Regions from separate parts of the Gilliamella sp. Nev3-1 genome, predicted to be linked through region 2. Evidence: riboswitches for the same ligand, from Rfam matches in the RefSeq annotation. Region 2 holds a riboswitch; each other region holds the start of a gene.

Region 1 (5,539 bases), on a different contig from region 2:
GTATAAGCATCTGAACAACGGGGATTATAAGGCTGCTTGTAATGAATTCCCAAGGTGGAATAAAGCAGGTGGTAAGGTTCTAAAAGGTTTAGTAATCAGACGAGAAAAGGAGAAGGCGTTATGTCTATCTTATGTTTTATCATCGCATCAATAATGGCGGTTAATGATGTCAATGGCTGGGGTTGGTTTTTATTTGTCTCGTTATTGTTGAGTGATTCATCATGTTCAACGTATCAAAAGTAAATATCTTATTGATTAGTATGTTGCTATTTGCTTGTTATTTCGCCTGCAAATATCGGCAAGATGAAAAGCTTGCTGTGATGAGAGCAAATAAAGCTGAAGAAAAGTATGAAAAATACCTACAAGATAACAATGAAGTAAAAAAATAGAATCAAACATTATTGAGGCGATAAGAAATCGGTGTAACTAGCCCCCCCTAAAATAGTACAGCAAAAAAGTAGAAAGTTCTCTATGATAAAAGTAAAAGAGGATTCAATTATGAAAAAAATGACTGAACATCAAATCGTCGCTATTTTAAAAGAAGCTGAAGCAGGTATTCCTGTCAAGGAACTCTGCCGTAAATAGGGCATGGGTAATTCAACTTTTTATCAATGGCGGGAAAAATACGGCGGTATGAAAATTTCAGACATCAAACGCTTAATTTTGTTATGGATAAGCTGATGAAAAATTGATATCGATTCGTTTTCGAACATTCAGCGTAATAGGTGTCTTTTTTGCTTTAAAGCAAAATCATAAAAAAAACAATAAAATCAATGGTTATTTTAATTTCTTGTTGTTTCGCTCACAATGCTTTATTTGCTTGGTTGTTTACAAATAGAATTCTAATAAGATCAATGCTGATGTTGTTTTGGGATTTGGTGATAATCTTTTAGATCAAAAAATACCTAAAACACTAGCCAAGATTTTTTTTAACAGTTATACTTTCATCAATTAAAAAACAAGCTCACTAAGCGAGCAATTAATTATAAAAAAGTGAAACAAAACAAAAATTTACTTGACAGGTCAAACAAAATGCCGTATCATCTTAAACACCAAACACCAAACACCAAACACCAGCGCTGGCAGTCCTATGTCTTAAATCGTTCGATTAACGCTGTTGGTCGAGTTTGTCGCTTTAGTTCATTTATCCCTTCGGGGTCATCTCTTAAATTATTATCACAACTTGCTAAAAAACCGTTACAGGCGTTGTCGCTATTACTATTTTTGCTATATTCATGGCATTTATATGCATTACCTCGTGATAATAATCGCAGTGATGCAATCATGCTGCCACCAGCCCCCTTTATCATGTTTGCTTCCCCTCATCTTTCCCCTTATTCATTTACTAATAATTCCGATGGGTTCGGTCCTACACCCACCGCGCCAGGATTTGTCTACAATAAAGGATTTTACAACACCCAATCATATGCCTCTAATTTTCCTACCACAGGGGCTAATGGGTTGTATTTTGATTTAGTCCTAGGTGGCGATGCCAATGATTTGATATGGAATACACCCATTACACACGAAGGAATTACTGCCACTGTAACCAAAATAACAGCGAATGATTCTTGGGTTCATGAAGCTTGTTCGAGTGTGAGTGTGATTCCCTGTGAACCACAGTTAGAAGCAAAAGTATTTGTACGCGTCACTTTAAACGGTCCATTTGCCGATGATACTCAGATAAATTCTGATAATCCAGTTCCAGTCTCTAAGCCAAGTTTACCACAAACATTTGAATTAGTGGGTAGAAATAGACATAATGAAGAGATTGTAAAATATGGTTTTGTGTTGAAGCACTGGTTTGTCCACCGTGGTGGTAGAGAAGGTAACCAATCAGAGCAAACCGCATGGTGTAGTGCGATAAATTATCGTATGCCAAAAGTAGAAGATCTGACCAATGCGAAGTGTCGTCCCAACCCTCGCCCTCGCGACGATTTTCCTTGTAGAAATGGAATAGATGGTGCCTTACCCCAATCATCAGATTATAATACGTTATTACGTCATGTTGATGCTGGCTTTATAACCGAGTGGGGGTCTTTGCTTAGTAATGCCGGCTTCAAGAACGACCTCTACTGGACTAGCGATAGCGATTTCTTCGTAGACTCGGGCTATGGTAAAGTAAAAAATCCAAATTCAAATTTTGTTTCTAGTATCAATTATGGTATGTGCGTTCACCCTTAATACTGACTTCTTAATTCTTATATAAAAGAATATGCAACTTGACATAAATAAAAGGTAAAGCTGTTAACGCATAATGCTCAACGTTAGTTAGTTTAAGTCGCCAAGCGAGCTAACGTTAAGTGCGTTTGTACAGTCAGCATATGTTTTTAATGCTGGCGTAAAAGTATTATTTAAACATCAATAAAATCAATCCTTTTTCTGACTGTTTTTTTATTGATAGCGCATTCACATTTTATAAAAGCCAAAGGTTATTATTATTTATTCAGAGTTAGAAAGTGTTAACACCACCGTAGCTTGTTACGTTATGGATAAGCTGATGAAAAATTGATATCGATTCGTTTTCGAGCATTCAGCGTAGTAAGTGTCTTTTTTGTTTTAAAGCAAAATCATAAAAAAAAACAATAAAATCAATGGTTATTTTAATTTCTTGTTGTTTCGCTCACAATGCTTTATTTGCTTGGTTGTTTACAAACATAATCCTAAACACTACACTAGTCAATGTTCTCAACGGGGTGCCCAGTGGGGCTGAGAATGTTAGCGTTAGATTAGCGTAACCCGTCGAACCTGAACTGGATCATGCCAGCGGAGGGATTTGAGTTATTATACCTACTCAAACCTTTTGTCTTTTATTTGCTATTTTGGAGGCAAAATGTTTTGTAAAAAATTGTTATTATCTTTGGTATTATCTGCACTTTTTATGGCAAATATTGCAAATGCTACCAACATAAAACCTACCTTGATTGTGTATAGCTACAACTCTTTTATTTCTGAGTGGGGGCCAGGGCGGGAAATTGAAAAGGGATTTGAAGCGCAGTGTGGTTGCGAAGTTGAGATTGTTACATTAGGCGATGGCGTATCGATTTTAAATCGAATGCGTCTTGAGGGCGATAAGACCAATGCCGATGTTGTTTTGGGATTAGACAATAATCTTTTAGAACAGGCTAAACAAGCCAATATTGTTATTCCTCACCAAATCAATAAACCCGATAATTTAAATACCAACTGGTGGGATGATGATTTTGTGCCTTATGATTTTGGCTATTTTGCTTTTATTTATAATCAACAAAAAATCAGCAATCCACCACGCTCTATGCATGAATTAGTTGATAATAAAGCCAACTGGAAGATTATCTATCAAGATCCTAGAACCAGCACTCCGGGGTTAGGTTTATTATTTTGGATAAAGAATATTTATGGTGATGATGCCTCATCAGCATGGCAAAAAATAGCTAAAAACACCGTGACAGTAACTAAGGGCTGGAGTGAAGCTTATGGGCTATTTTTAAAGGGTGAAGCTGATTTTGTGCTTAGCTATAGCACTTCACCTGTTGCTCATATTATGAATGATAATGATTATCGTTATGCTGCGGCTATTTTTGATGAAGGGCATTATCGTCAAGTTGAAGTTGCTGGTATTACTAAATATAGTCAGCAACCCGAATTAGCACGGGCTTTTTTGCAATATTTATTGACCCCCGATGTGCAACGTCAATTTGCTGAGAAAAATACCATGTACCCTATTATTAATACATCGTTACCTGAAGCTTTTAAGCAAGTTAAGCCTATAAATAAAGCGCTTGAGTTTGATGCAAAGCAAGTTGAACATAATCAAAAAACGTGGGTACGAGAATGGCAGTCTGCCATTAGCAAGTAGTTTTATTTTACCTAATGTCGAAGTTAAGAATATTACTCCCAGGAATTAGCGCTGCTAGCCTGATCTTAATGATATTAGGCGCAGCACTCTTTGCGCTTTGTTTGACTGCGATTAAATTTAATAATTTAGTCGTCTATTTTGATGAGTATTTATTACATGTTATTTGGATAACTTTATTTCAAGCAACATTATCGACTTTATTATCTGTATTATTGGCAATTATCATGGCTAAAGCTTTGTCGATGATTGATTTTTTAGGTAAAAGATTATTATTGCGCATTATGCCAATTACCTTTATTTTACCGACACTTGTTGTAGTCACTGGGTTGTTGTCGGTTTATGGTAAACAGGGCTTATTAGCGACTGTTTTCGGTTATTTTGGGGTGCCTTTTATGACATCGATTTATGGGTTAACAGGCATTTTACTTGCACATGTATTTTTAAATTTTCCGTATGCTTGCTGTCTATTCTATCGAACGTTAAATAGTGCACCAGTTGAACACAAACAGCTAGCTGCACAATTAAACTTTTCAAGTTTTACTTACTTTAAATTGATTGAGTGGCCATTACTGCGTCGGCAACTGTTCCCGATGGCTGCGCTTATTTTTATGCTGTGTTTTTCTAGCTTTGCGATCGTATTAGCGCTAGGAGGTGGACCAAAATATACAACATTTGAAGTCGCCATTTATCAATCTATTCGTGATTTAGATTTAGCTCAGGCTGTGCTTTTAGCTTGTTTACAGTTTATTTGTTGTGTTTGTTTTATTTGCTTGATGCAAAAATTTACTCATAATAATAACCACCATCAAAAACCTAATACATGCTATGTTAGGCAAAGTTACCGTTTGCCTGTTTCAAATCATTTAGCCTTTTTATATATGATTATTATTGTTACTGGTGGGTTATTTATTTTGCTACCGATTATGACCCTACTCATTGGAGGGGGATATTTTTTTCAATGGTCATTTTTAACTGCGTCTTTTCAACAGGCAGTTATGTTTTCATTATTAATTGCTTTTGGCTCAGCTACTATTGCCATGTTGCTAGCATTGTTATTACTTTATACTAATAGCCGTTTGTTAATTAATCACAAAATACAGTGGAGCAACCAATTAATGTTAGTTGGATCGCTAATTTTAATTATTCCCAGCATGGTATTTTCATCAGGTCTATTTTTATTATTATTTCCCTTTGCGCATAGTTTTATCGTTGTTTGCCTTTTAATTATGCTATGTAATGGTTTAATGGCATTGCCTTTTATATTGAAAAATCTTGCTGTACCTATGTTTGATGTTGTATCGCGCTATTGGCAATTAAGTCAATCACTTAATATTAATGGCTTTTTTCACTTTTATTTGATTGAATATAAAGCACTAAAAAGATTAATTATCCAGAGTTTTGCTCTGTCTGCAATATTATCATTGGGTGATTTTGGTATTATTGCTTTATTTGGTGGGAAATCAGTGACCACATTACCGTATTATTTGTATGAACAAATATCAAGTTATCATTATAAAGAAAGTGCCGTAACGGCCGCATTATTGTTAATATTATCTTTTAGTTTATTGGTTGTGATGGATTATGATCGAACTAAATCAAATTAATTATCATTACGATAATTTTAAAATGCATTTTAATATCAAAATTGCAGCAAAAGAAAAAGTCGTCATTATTGGACGCAGTGGTGCTGGTAAAAGTACC
Region 2 (5,539 bases):
GCGCAGAAATGCGTCGTTCAATTAGCTGTGCAGGTGAGGGTCGTAAAAAAATTGATGAGATTTTAGCTCTCTATAAAAAGTCATAATCAGGCTTGAATATAAAATGGGTTATCATGAGGTAGGTTATGAAAAAATTTATTATTGCTCCATCAATATTGTCAGCTGATTTTGCGCGCCTTGGTGAAGATGCGCAAAAGGTCATTGACGCCGGAGCCGATGTTATCCATTTTGATGTTATGGATAACCATTTTGTACCTAATCTAACAATGGGGGCGATGTTTTGTAAAGCACTGCGAGATTATGGCATTAGCGTACCTATTGATGTGCATTTGATGGTATCCCCTGTTGAAGAGCTAATAGCCTCATTTGCTAAAGCTGGTGCTACTAATATCTCTATTCATCCAGAAGCGACGATTCATTTAGATCGCTCATTACAATTAATTAAAGATCATGGTTGCACGGCAGGTATTGTATTAAATCCAGCCACTCCGCTGGATTATTTAGATTATGTCATGGACAAAATTGATATTATTTTGTTGATGAGCGTTAATCCTGGCTTTGGGGGGCAATCTTTTATTCCCGCAACCTTGAAAAAATTACACCAAGTTAAACAACGTATAATTGCATCAGGATTAAATATTCGTTTAGAAATTGACGGTGGGGTAAAAGTAGAAAATATTGCTGAAATAGCTAAAGCAGGTGCAGATATGTTTGTTGCTGGCTCCGCCATATTTAGCCAGCCTGATTATAAAACCGTCATTGATGCCATGCGTAAAGAGTTAGCAGGAGTGATACATGAATAAACTAAAAGATATTCAAGCAATCGCATTTGATTTAGATGGTACATTGGTTGATAGTGTGCCGGGACTGGCACTGGCTACACAAAATATGTTGGCAGAGTTGAATTTACCAACGATCAGCAATGAGCAGATCAAAAATTTCGTTGGTAATGGCATTGATATCATGCTAGAACGCGTTTTTAAAGCCATTACTATTGAGCCATCAAAAGAACAATTTGCCAAAGCCAAGATATTATTTAACCAACATTATGATAAAGTTATTGATGTCGAAACTAGGCTGTTTCCGAATGTTAAAGAAACTTTAAAAGTGCTTTATGATAATCATTATCCACTTGCATTAGTGACCAATAAGCCAGCCCAATTTTTACCTGCATTACTAGCGTCACTAGGCATAAAAGAGTTCTTTTCGCTAGTACTTGGCGGTGGCGATGTGATCAAATTAAAACCACACCCAGCTCCTTTGTATCAAGTAATGGCGAAATTTGGATTGTTTAGCGATCAGTTACTTTTTGTTGGTGATTCGAAAAACGATATCACTGCTGCGCAAAATGCTAACTGCCCAACTGTTGCCTTAAGCTATGGCTATAACTATGGCGTTTCAATTGCTACTAGTAATCCCGATTTTTTATTTGACGATTTTAAAGATATATTAACAATTCTACCTCAGCCAAAAGCTGATGCAAAAAAATAATGAGTATAAATTAGGAAGAAATTATGAGTAAACCGATTGTATTTAGTGGCGCTCAGCCATCAGGGGAACTAACACTTGGCAACTACTTAGGTGCTTTAAAAAATTGGGTGTCTTTGCAAAACGAATATGATTGCGTTTATTGTATTGTTAATCAGCATGCAATTACCGTACGTCAAGATCCAAACAAATTACGTAAAGCCACATTAGATACACTAGCCCTTTATTTAGCTTGTGGTATTGATCCGCAAAAAAGCACTATTTTTGTACAATCGCATGTGCCTGCACATGCAGAGTTAGGCTGGGCTTTAAATTGCTACACCTATTTTGGTGAGCTTAGCCGTATGACGCAATTTAAAGATAAGTCATCACGCCATTCAGAGAATATCAATGCAGGGCTATTTGATTATCCTGTACTTATGGCTGCTGATATTTTACTCTATCAAGCAAACTTAGTTCCTGTTGGTGATGATCAAAAACAGCATCTTGAATTATCGCGTGATATTGCTATGCGTTTTAATGCGCTTTATGGTGATATTTTTACTGTTCCCGAGCCGTTCATTGCCAGGGTTGGTGCGCGCGTTATGTCATTGCAAGAGCCGACTAAGAAAATGTCCAAATCAGATGAAAACCGTAATAATGTGATTGGTTTACTCGAAAATCCAAAAGATATTGAGAAGAAAATCAAACGTGCAATGACTGATTCTGATGAGCCACCAGTAGTACGCTATGATGTTAAAAATAAAGTTGGTGTTTCAAATCTACTTGATATTTTAACTGGTGTGACAGGTAAGCCTATTGCCGAGCTTGAAAAAGAGTTTGAAGGTAAAATGTATGGTCACCTCAAAACAGAAGTTGCAACGCAAGTCATTGATATGTTAACTACCTTGCAAGCTAAATATCATGAGTATCGTGACGATGAACATTATCTATTTTCAATCATGCAAGATGGAGCTGAAAAAGCACGTTCAAAAGCCGAGCCAACGTTGAAAAAAGTCTATGATGCAATCGGGTTTGTATAATTGCAAAATCAATAACAGATTGCGACTAAAAAATGAATGATATGCAATGGCTTTAATATACTAAGTAAATGGATAATGGTTAAAGCCATCTAAATATATAGGCTAGTTATGAAGATTATTATTCTTGGTGCAGGACAAACAGGTAGTGCACTTGCGGAATATCTTGTTACCGAAAAACAAAACGATATTACTGTGGTGGATGAAGATCATGATAGATTGCAATCGCTACAAGAGCGTTTTGATTTACAGGTAATTTGTGGAAAATCATCCTATCCTCAGGTATTAGAAAGTGCTGGCGCTGAATCGGCCGATATGCTTGTTGCTGTAACTAACTCTGATGAAGTCAATATGATGGCCTGCCAAATTGGTCATGTCTTATTTAGTATTCCACAAAAAGTGGCTCGCATTAGAGCGCCTGAATATAATGATGAAAATTATCCTTTTTTCAATAAAGACTGTATTAATATCGATCATATCATTGCCCCAGAAAATCTTATCACCAATCATATAAGTCAATTAGTTCAATACCCTGGCTCATTGCAATTTGCTTCTTTTTATGATAACCGAGTGTGTCTAGTGGCGGTAACGGCTTATTATGGCGGTGCTTTAGTTGGCAGTGAATTATCCGAGCTCAAAGAACATTTACCTCATGTTGAAGCGCGAGTGGTTGCTATTTATCGTAAAAACCGCTTTATTCGTCCGCTTGGCTCAACCTTGGTTGAAGCGGGAGATATGGTGTATTTTATTACGCCACCAGTTAATATCAAAGCTGTAACCAGCGAACTACAACGATTAGAAAAACCTTATAAGCGAATCATTATTAGTGGTGGTGGTAGTGTTGCTGTCGCTTTAGCAAAGCGTTTGGAAAATGATTACCAAGTCAAGTTAATTGAACGCAATGCTGAGCGAGCCGAACTCATTGCCGAGCAACTGGTTAATACCACAGTGTTGCATGGTGAGTCATCTGATCAAGAATTACTTTCACAAGAGCAAGTTGAGCTTACCGATCTTTTTATTGCAGTCACAGGTGACGATGAATCCAATATCATGTCATCTATGCTTGCCAAAAGAATGGGCGCAAAAAAAGTGATCGTACTAATTCAACGCCAAGCCTACCTTGAATTGATTAATGATAGTGTGATTGATATCGCAATATCGCCACAACATGCCACCATTTCAGAACTATTAAGTCATGTAAGACAAACTGGTATGGTTAAAGTCGTTTCGCTAAGGCAAGGCGAATCTGAAATTATCGAAGTGGTTGCCAAAGGCAATAATGATACATCAAAACTGGTGGGCAAAAATATTAATGGCTTAAAACTGCCTTCAGGTGCAACAATTGGAGCTGTTGTTCGTGGTGAAGATGTGATTATTATTAATACTGATTTGATGATAGAAGATAATGATCATCTAATCATCTTTTTGCCAGACAGAAAGGCAATAACAGATATTGAAAAGTTATTACAATAGTTTGTTAAAAACTGATAGTCAGTTCATAATGGATGAACAAATTTTGACTCGGGGTGTTTTTTGTTTTGACAAAAAACTGAGATTTTACCCGTTGAACCTGATCTGGGTTATGCCAGCGTAGGGAAGTCTAAGCCATCTTAGCTTTAATTTGGCAAATTCTTCCCAATATTTTAGTTCTAAAATAACAGGGAATAAATATGTTAGAAAACAAACCATTTCAATTAGTACAAGCAACTCCTTTTATCTATCATGTAAAACAACAAAACCCATTAGTGCATTGTATTACAAATGATGTGGTGCAAAATTTTACCGCAAATGTGTTACTCGCTATTGGTGCATCACCAGCAATGGTTATTGCCAAGCAAGAGGTGGAGTCATTTATCACCATTGCGGATAGTTTATTGATTAATATTGGCACCATTCACAGTAGCACAGCCAAAAGTATGTTGTTAGCAACAATCCAAGCTTTGCAAACACAAACTCCATGGGTGCTTGATCCTGTCGCTGTGGGGGGGGCGCTTAATTATCGAACTGAAATTGTATGTCAATTACTATCATTAAAGCCAACAGTCATACGCGGTAATGCATCAGAAATATTAGTACTAAATGGTGAAAATGGATCATCGAAAGGACCTGATGGTCAAAACTCAACGACATCTGCTGTACATGCAGCCAAAGCACTTGCACAAAAATATCAAACGATTGTTGCAATGACGGGGGATATTGATTATATCACTAATGGCAACATCTTATATAGCATCACTGGTGGCGATATTGCTTTAACAAAAGTAACAGGAACAGGCTGTGCACTATCTGCTATGGTAGCTGCTTTTATTGCCAATTCATCAGATCCTTTATCAGCTACCGCCTCAGCTTGTTTTATGATGAAAAAAGCAGGTCAACTTGCCAATAAACAGCAAGGATTAGGTACCTTTGCGGTATCACTACTAGATCAACTATCTCTGTTTAATTCATTGCATCAATAAGGAACAAGATGAAAAAGCAATTAGATTTAACTCTTTATTTAGTCCTTGATCCATTATTATGTGGTGGTATTAGTGGCATGGTAAATACCACAAAAATTGCTGTTTCTAATGGGGCAACTGCAGTACAGTTAAGATCTGAACATAAGTTTAGCGGTAAAGATTGGTATTATGCCGCATTAGCATTGAAAGAAGCGCTGAATGAAACACCCGTACCACTGTTTATTAATGATCATGTCGATATTGCTTTAGCGGTTGACGCCGATGGTGTACATATTGGACAAAGTGATCTTCCTGTTGATGTTACTCGTCAATTAATTGGTAGAGATAAATGGTTAGGGTTTTCGATCGCTAATCGACGTCAACTTGATAGCGTTCCATGGCATAAGGTCGATTATATTGGTATTGGTCCTATCTTTCCAACCGCAACGAAAAAAGATGCAGCAGTAGCACTGGGAACCGAACAATTAATTGAACTAATAGAACTAAAGCAATGTCCTGCTGTAGCTATTGGCGGTATTGATGAAAATAATGTGACTAACGTTATTCAAACAGGTATCGACGGCGTTGCTGTGG
Region 3 (5,539 bases), on a different contig from region 2:
ATACCCGCTTCAGCTTCTTTTAAAATAGCGATGATTTGATGTTCAGTCATTTTTTTCATAATTAAATCCCCTTTACTTGTATCATAGAGAATTTTCTACTTTTTTGCTGTACTATTTTAGGGGATAGTTACATTAATGTTCTAATAATACTTTTCATAGAATTATATAAAACGTCTTAAATCAACTTAATGCTAATCATTTATTTATTACCATCATTGATAAAAATAATGTGTAGGCTCAATACGTTTGCCAATGGTTAAATTAATTGCCCCCTTGCAAATGTTTTATGGCTTCTTCTAGATTGCTACATTGGGGAAATAATACTGCAATTTTGGTAAAGTGTGTGCAATCCGTATCGTGGATATTTTTAGTTTGAGTTTTGTATGATAGTGATGAGTCTTATTTTATGGTATAGAGCTTTTTTGGCGATATCTCCGTTATGCTATCTTGCTAAAAACTTACTCCAAAACAGAAATAATAAAAAACTCGTTTAATTTAGATAACATGGTGAAAATAGCTTAATGACTTATAAATAATTATAATTGTTTTTATTTAAGATATTAGCATGATTTTTTGAAATCTTAGAATACTTTTATCTTTTTATTAATAGGTAATTGTTAGAAGGATAGATAATATGAAAAGGAAAATATTGAGTGTTACTCTAGCTATTATGGCTTGGTTTGGTGCAGTTTTTTTGTTAATGCCTATCAAATTGATTGCCCACAAAACATCAAGGCTAAAGAAGAAGTTGAAAACAGGCCTAATGGGTGGGAGGTTTCTGATGATATAAATAGTTTAACTATATCGTTTAGTAGCATGATTGTTTATCACGGTAAGCCTTCTAGAAAGGTCAGTTTAAAACCAGCAAAAGGATGGGTTGAAGGTAAGAAACATGAGTTAATATGGGAAGTCGATTTTAAAGCTGATGTTGAACCTTATTATGTTAGTTGCTCTTATAATGGCAGTAGAATTGAGCTAATAAAAAAAATTGATTTATCAATGAAAAGTTGTTGGGCTGATTATTTTGAAGATGAACAAGGAAAAAAAGGAACACTTACCTGTAGCACAAGTGAAGCAAAAGATTTGCATTAGTTGAAATATGGGATTTGTTGTTATATGTAATAGCTGACAACTTAAATCCCTTTTAGACTATTTATTGTGCTGTCACCACCAACGGTAAAAATGGTGTGTTGGGCCAATTCCGTTACCAATATTTAAATTATCAGCATGGCTAATGGCTCCTTGCAAATAATTTTTAGCCTGCATTACAGCTTCTACTAAATTATATTTGGGTAATAATGCGGCAATTGCTGCAGATAGTGTGCAACCTGTTCCGTGAGTATTTTTAGTTTGAATTCGTGGAGAAGTTATTCTTATTACATTATCTTGGGTTATCAAATAATCAGGGCTTTGACTACCTGACAAATGCCCGCCTTTCATTAAAACCGCTTTGCAACCCAATTTGAGTAATTCATCCCCTTGCTTTTGCATATCATCTTCGTTTTTGGCCTCACCACAATCAAGTAGTGCTGCTGCTTCAGGAATATTAGGAGTAACAATGGTTGCTAAGGGTAATAATAACTCACGAATAGCAGTTATGGCATCAGATTTGAGCAGGGGATGTCCTCCTTTAGCTATCATTACAGTATCTAAGACGATAGCAGGAATAGCATTTGTGATAAGAAGATGGTGAACTGCTATGACTATCTCTTTATTCATTAGCATTCCCATTTTTACACTATTAATTTGAATATCTTGATATAGCGTATTGAATTGAGCTGCAACAAATTCAGGGGTAATGGCTAATACCGCATCAACCCCTCGTGTGCTTTGTGCCGTTAATGCAGTGATAACTGACATGCCATAAGCCCCGAGTGCCGAAAAAGTTTTTAAATCGGCTTGAATTCCTGCGCCACCGCTGGGATCTGACCCAGCAATGGTTAATGCAATTGTTGTCATAATGTATGCCCTATTTAGCCTTCCTGATTTGAGTAATGAGCGATAACGTCGCTTGCTCAATATCTTGTTTACCACAAATAGCTGAAACCACAGCAACGCCGTCGATACCTGTTTGAATAACGTTAGTCACATTATTTTCATCAATACCGCCAATAGCTACAGCAGGACATTGCTTTAGTTCTATTAGTTCAATTAATTGTTCGGTTCCCAGTGCTACTGCTGCATCTTTTTTCGTTGCGGTTGGAAAGATAGGACCAATACCAATATAATCGACCTTATGCCATGGAACGCTATCAAGTTGACGTCGATTAGCGATCGAAAACCCTAACCATTTATCTCTACCAATTAATTGACGAGTAACATCAACAGGAAGATCACTTTGTCCAATATGTACACCATCGGCGTCAACCGCTAAAGCAATATCGACATGATCATTAATAAACAGTGGTACGGGTGTTTCATTCAGCGCTTCTTTCAATGCTAATGCGGCATAATACCAATCTTTACCGCTAAACTTATGTTCAGATCTTAACTGTACTGCAGTTGCCCCATTAGAAACAGCAATTTTTGTGGTATTTACCATGCCACTAATACCACCACATAATAATGGATCAAGGACTAAATAAAGAGTTAAATCTAATTGCTTTTTCATCTTGTTCCTTATTGATGCAATGAATTAAACAGAGATAGTTGATCTAGTAGTGATACCGCAAAGGTACCTAATCCTTGCTGTTTATTGGCAAGTTGACCTGCTTTTTTCATCATAAAACAAGCTGAGGCGGTAGCTGATAAAGGATCTGATGAATTGGCAATAAAAGCAGCTACCATAGCAGATAGTGCACAGCCTGTTCCTGTTACTTTTGTTAAAGCAATATCGCCACCAGTGATGCTATATAAGATGTTGCCATTAGTGATATAATCAATATCCCCCGTCATTGCAACAATCGTTTGATATTTTTGTGCAAGTGCTTTGGCTGCATGTACAGCAGATGTCGTTGAGTTTTGACCATCAGGTCCTTTCGATGATCCATTTTCACCATTTAGTACTAATATTTCTGATGCATTACCGCGTATGACTGTTGGCTTTAATGATAGTAATTGACATACAATTTCAGTTCGATAATTAAGCGCCCCCCCCACAGCGACAGGATCAAGCACCCATGGAGTTTGTGTTTGCAAAGCTTGGATTGTTGCTAACAACATACTTTTGGCTGTGCTACTGTGAATGGTGCCAATATTAATCAATAAACTATCCGCAATGGTGATAAATGACTCCACCTCTTGCTTGGCAATAACCATTGCTGGTGATGCACCAATAGCGAGTAACACATTTGCGGTAAAATTTTGCACCACATCATTTGTAATACAATGCACTAATGGGTTTTGTTGTTTTACATGATAGATAAAAGGAGTTGCTTGTACTAATTGAAATGGTTTGTTTTCTAACATATTTATTCCCTGTTATTTTAGAACTAAAATATTGGGAAGAATTTGCCAAATTAAAGCTAAGATGGCTTAGACTTCCCTACGCTGGCATAACCCAGATCAGGTTCAACGGGTAAAATCTCAGTTTTTTGTCAAAACAAAAAACACCCCGAGTCAAAATTTGTTCATCCATTATGAACTGACTATCAGTTTTTAACAAACTATTGTAATAACTTTTCAATATCTGTTATTGCCTTTCTGTCTGGCAAAAAGATGATTAGATGATCATTATCTTCTATCATCAAATCAGTATTAATAATAATCACATCTTCACCACGAACAACAGCTCCAATTGTTGCACCTGAAGGCAGTTTTAAGCCATTAATATTTTTGCCCACCAGTTTTGATGTATCATTATTGCCTTTGGCAACCACTTCGATAATTTCAGATTCGCCTTGCCTTAGCGAAACGACTTTAACCATACCAGTTTGTCTTACATGACTTAATAGTTCTGAAATGGTGGCATGTTGTGGCGATATTGCGATATCAATCACACTATCATTAATCAATTCAAGGTAGGCTTGGCGTTGAATTAGTACGATCACTTTTTTTGCGCCCATTCTTTTGGCAAGCATAGATGACATGATATTGGATTCATCGTCACCTGTGACTGCAATAAAAAGATCGGTAAGCTCAACTTGCTCTTGTGAAAGTAATTCTTGATCAGATGACTCACCATGCAACACTGTGGTATTAACCAGTTGCTCGGCAATGAGTTCGGCTCGCTCAGCATTGCGTTCAATTAACTTGACTTGGTAATCATTTTCCAAACGCTTTGCTAAAGCGACAGCAACACTACCACCACCACTAATAATGATTCGCTTATAAGGTTTTTCTAATCGTTGTAGTTCGCTGGTTACAGCTTTGATATTAACTGGTGGCGTAATAAAATACACCATATCTCCCGCTTCAACCAAGGTTGAGCCAAGCGGACGAATAAAGCGGTTTTTACGATAAATAGCAACCACTCGCGCTTCAACATGAGGTAAATGTTCTTTGAGCTCGGATAATTCACTGCCAACTAAAGCACCGCCATAATAAGCCGTTACCGCCACTAGACACACTCGGTTATCATAAAAAGAAGCAAATTGCAATGAGCCAGGGTATTGAACTAATTGACTTATATGATTGGTGATAAGATTTTCTGGGGCAATGATATGATCGATATTAATACAGTCTTTATTGAAAAAAGGATAATTTTCATCATTATATTCAGGCGCTCTAATGCGAGCCACTTTTTGTGGAATACTAAATAAGACATGACCAATTTGGCAGGCCATCATATTGACTTCATCAGAGTTAGTTACAGCAACAAGCATATCGGCCGATTCAGCGCCAGCACTTTCTAATACCTGAGGATAGGATGATTTTCCACAAATTACCTGTAAATCAAAACGCTCTTGTAGCGATTGCAATCTATCATGATCTTCATCCACCACAGTAATATCGTTTTGTTTTTCGGTAACAAGATATTCCGCAAGTGCACTACCTGTTTGTCCTGCACCAAGAATAATAATCTTCATAACTAGCCTATATATTTAGATGGCTTTAACCATTATCCATTTACTTAGTATATTAAAGCCATTGCATATCATTCATTTTTTAGTCGCAATCTGTTATTGATTTTGCAATTATACAAACCCGATTGCATCATAGACTTTTTTCAACGTTGGCTCGGCTTTTGAACGTGCTTTTTCAGCTCCATCTTGCATGATTGAAAATAGATAATGTTCATCGTCACGATACTCATGATATTTAGCTTGCAAGGTAGTTAACATATCAATGACTTGCGTTGCAACTTCTGTTTTGAGGTGACCATACATTTTACCTTCAAACTCTTTTTCAAGCTCGGCAATAGGCTTACCTGTCACACCAGTTAAAATATCAAGTAGATTTGAAACACCAACTTTATTTTTAACATCATAGCGTACTACTGGTGGCTCATCAGAATCAGTCATTGCACGTTTGATTTTCTTCTCAATATCTTTTGGATTTTCGAGTAAACCAATCACATTATTACGGTTTTCATCTGATTTGGACATTTTCTTAGTCGGCTCTTGCAATGACATAACGCGCGCACCAACCCTGGCAATGA

Evidence for each region. A riboswitch is a leader RNA that binds a small molecule or an ion and turns the genes downstream of it on or off. The one in region 2 is predicted to bind thiamine pyrophosphate.
Region 1: linked by a shared signal. The riboswitch ahead of thiB (thiamine ABC transporter substrate binding subunit) and the one ahead of thiM (hydroxyethylthiazole kinase) in region 2 are both predicted to bind thiamine pyrophosphate.
Region 3: linked by a shared signal. The riboswitch ahead of thiM (hydroxyethylthiazole kinase) and the one ahead of thiM (hydroxyethylthiazole kinase) in region 2 are both predicted to bind thiamine pyrophosphate.

Annotation. Positions count from the first base shown of each region.
Region 1 is NZ_LZHN01000059.1:48,459-53,997, forward strand. It holds gene A9G40_RS08720 (lysozyme) at 1-154, shown strand, start outside; gene A9G40_RS15015 (hypothetical protein) at 222-389, shown strand; partial or broken gene A9G40_RS15505 (transposase) at 499-660, shown strand; gene A9G40_RS08725 (hypothetical protein) at 994-2,184, shown strand; TPP riboswitch at 2,683-2,793, shown strand; gene thiB (thiamine ABC transporter substrate binding subunit) at 2,834-3,838, shown strand; gene thiP (thiamine/thiamine pyrophosphate ABC transporter permease) at 3,853-5,442, shown strand; gene thiQ (thiamine ABC transporter ATP-binding protein ThiQ) at 5,420-5,539, shown strand, end outside.
Region 2 is NZ_LZHN01000024.1:43,930-49,468, reverse strand. It holds gene A9G40_RS04765 (Dam family site-specific DNA-(adenine-N6)-methyltransferase) at 1-86, shown strand, start outside; gene rpe (ribulose-phosphate 3-epimerase) at 126-803, shown strand; gene A9G40_RS04755 (phosphoglycolate phosphatase) at 796-1,491, shown strand; gene trpS (tryptophan--tRNA ligase) at 1,515-2,510, shown strand; gene trkA (Trk system potassium transporter TrkA) at 2,619-3,980, shown strand; TPP riboswitch at 4,020-4,121, shown strand; gene thiM (hydroxyethylthiazole kinase) at 4,178-4,966, shown strand; gene thiE (thiamine phosphate synthase) at 4,975-5,539, shown strand, end outside.
Region 3 is NZ_LZHN01000012.1:6,483-12,021, forward strand. It holds one part of gene A9G40_RS02870 (IS3 family transposase) at 1-59, opposite strand, end outside; gene A9G40_RS02880 (STY0301 family protein) at 676-1,092, shown strand; gene thiD (bifunctional hydroxymethylpyrimidine kinase/phosphomethylpyrimidine kinase) at 1,165-1,959, opposite strand; gene thiE (thiamine phosphate synthase) at 1,970-2,611, opposite strand; gene thiM (hydroxyethylthiazole kinase) at 2,620-3,408, opposite strand; TPP riboswitch at 3,465-3,566, opposite strand; gene trkA (Trk system potassium transporter TrkA) at 3,606-4,967, opposite strand; gene trpS (tryptophan--tRNA ligase) at 5,076-5,539, opposite strand, start outside.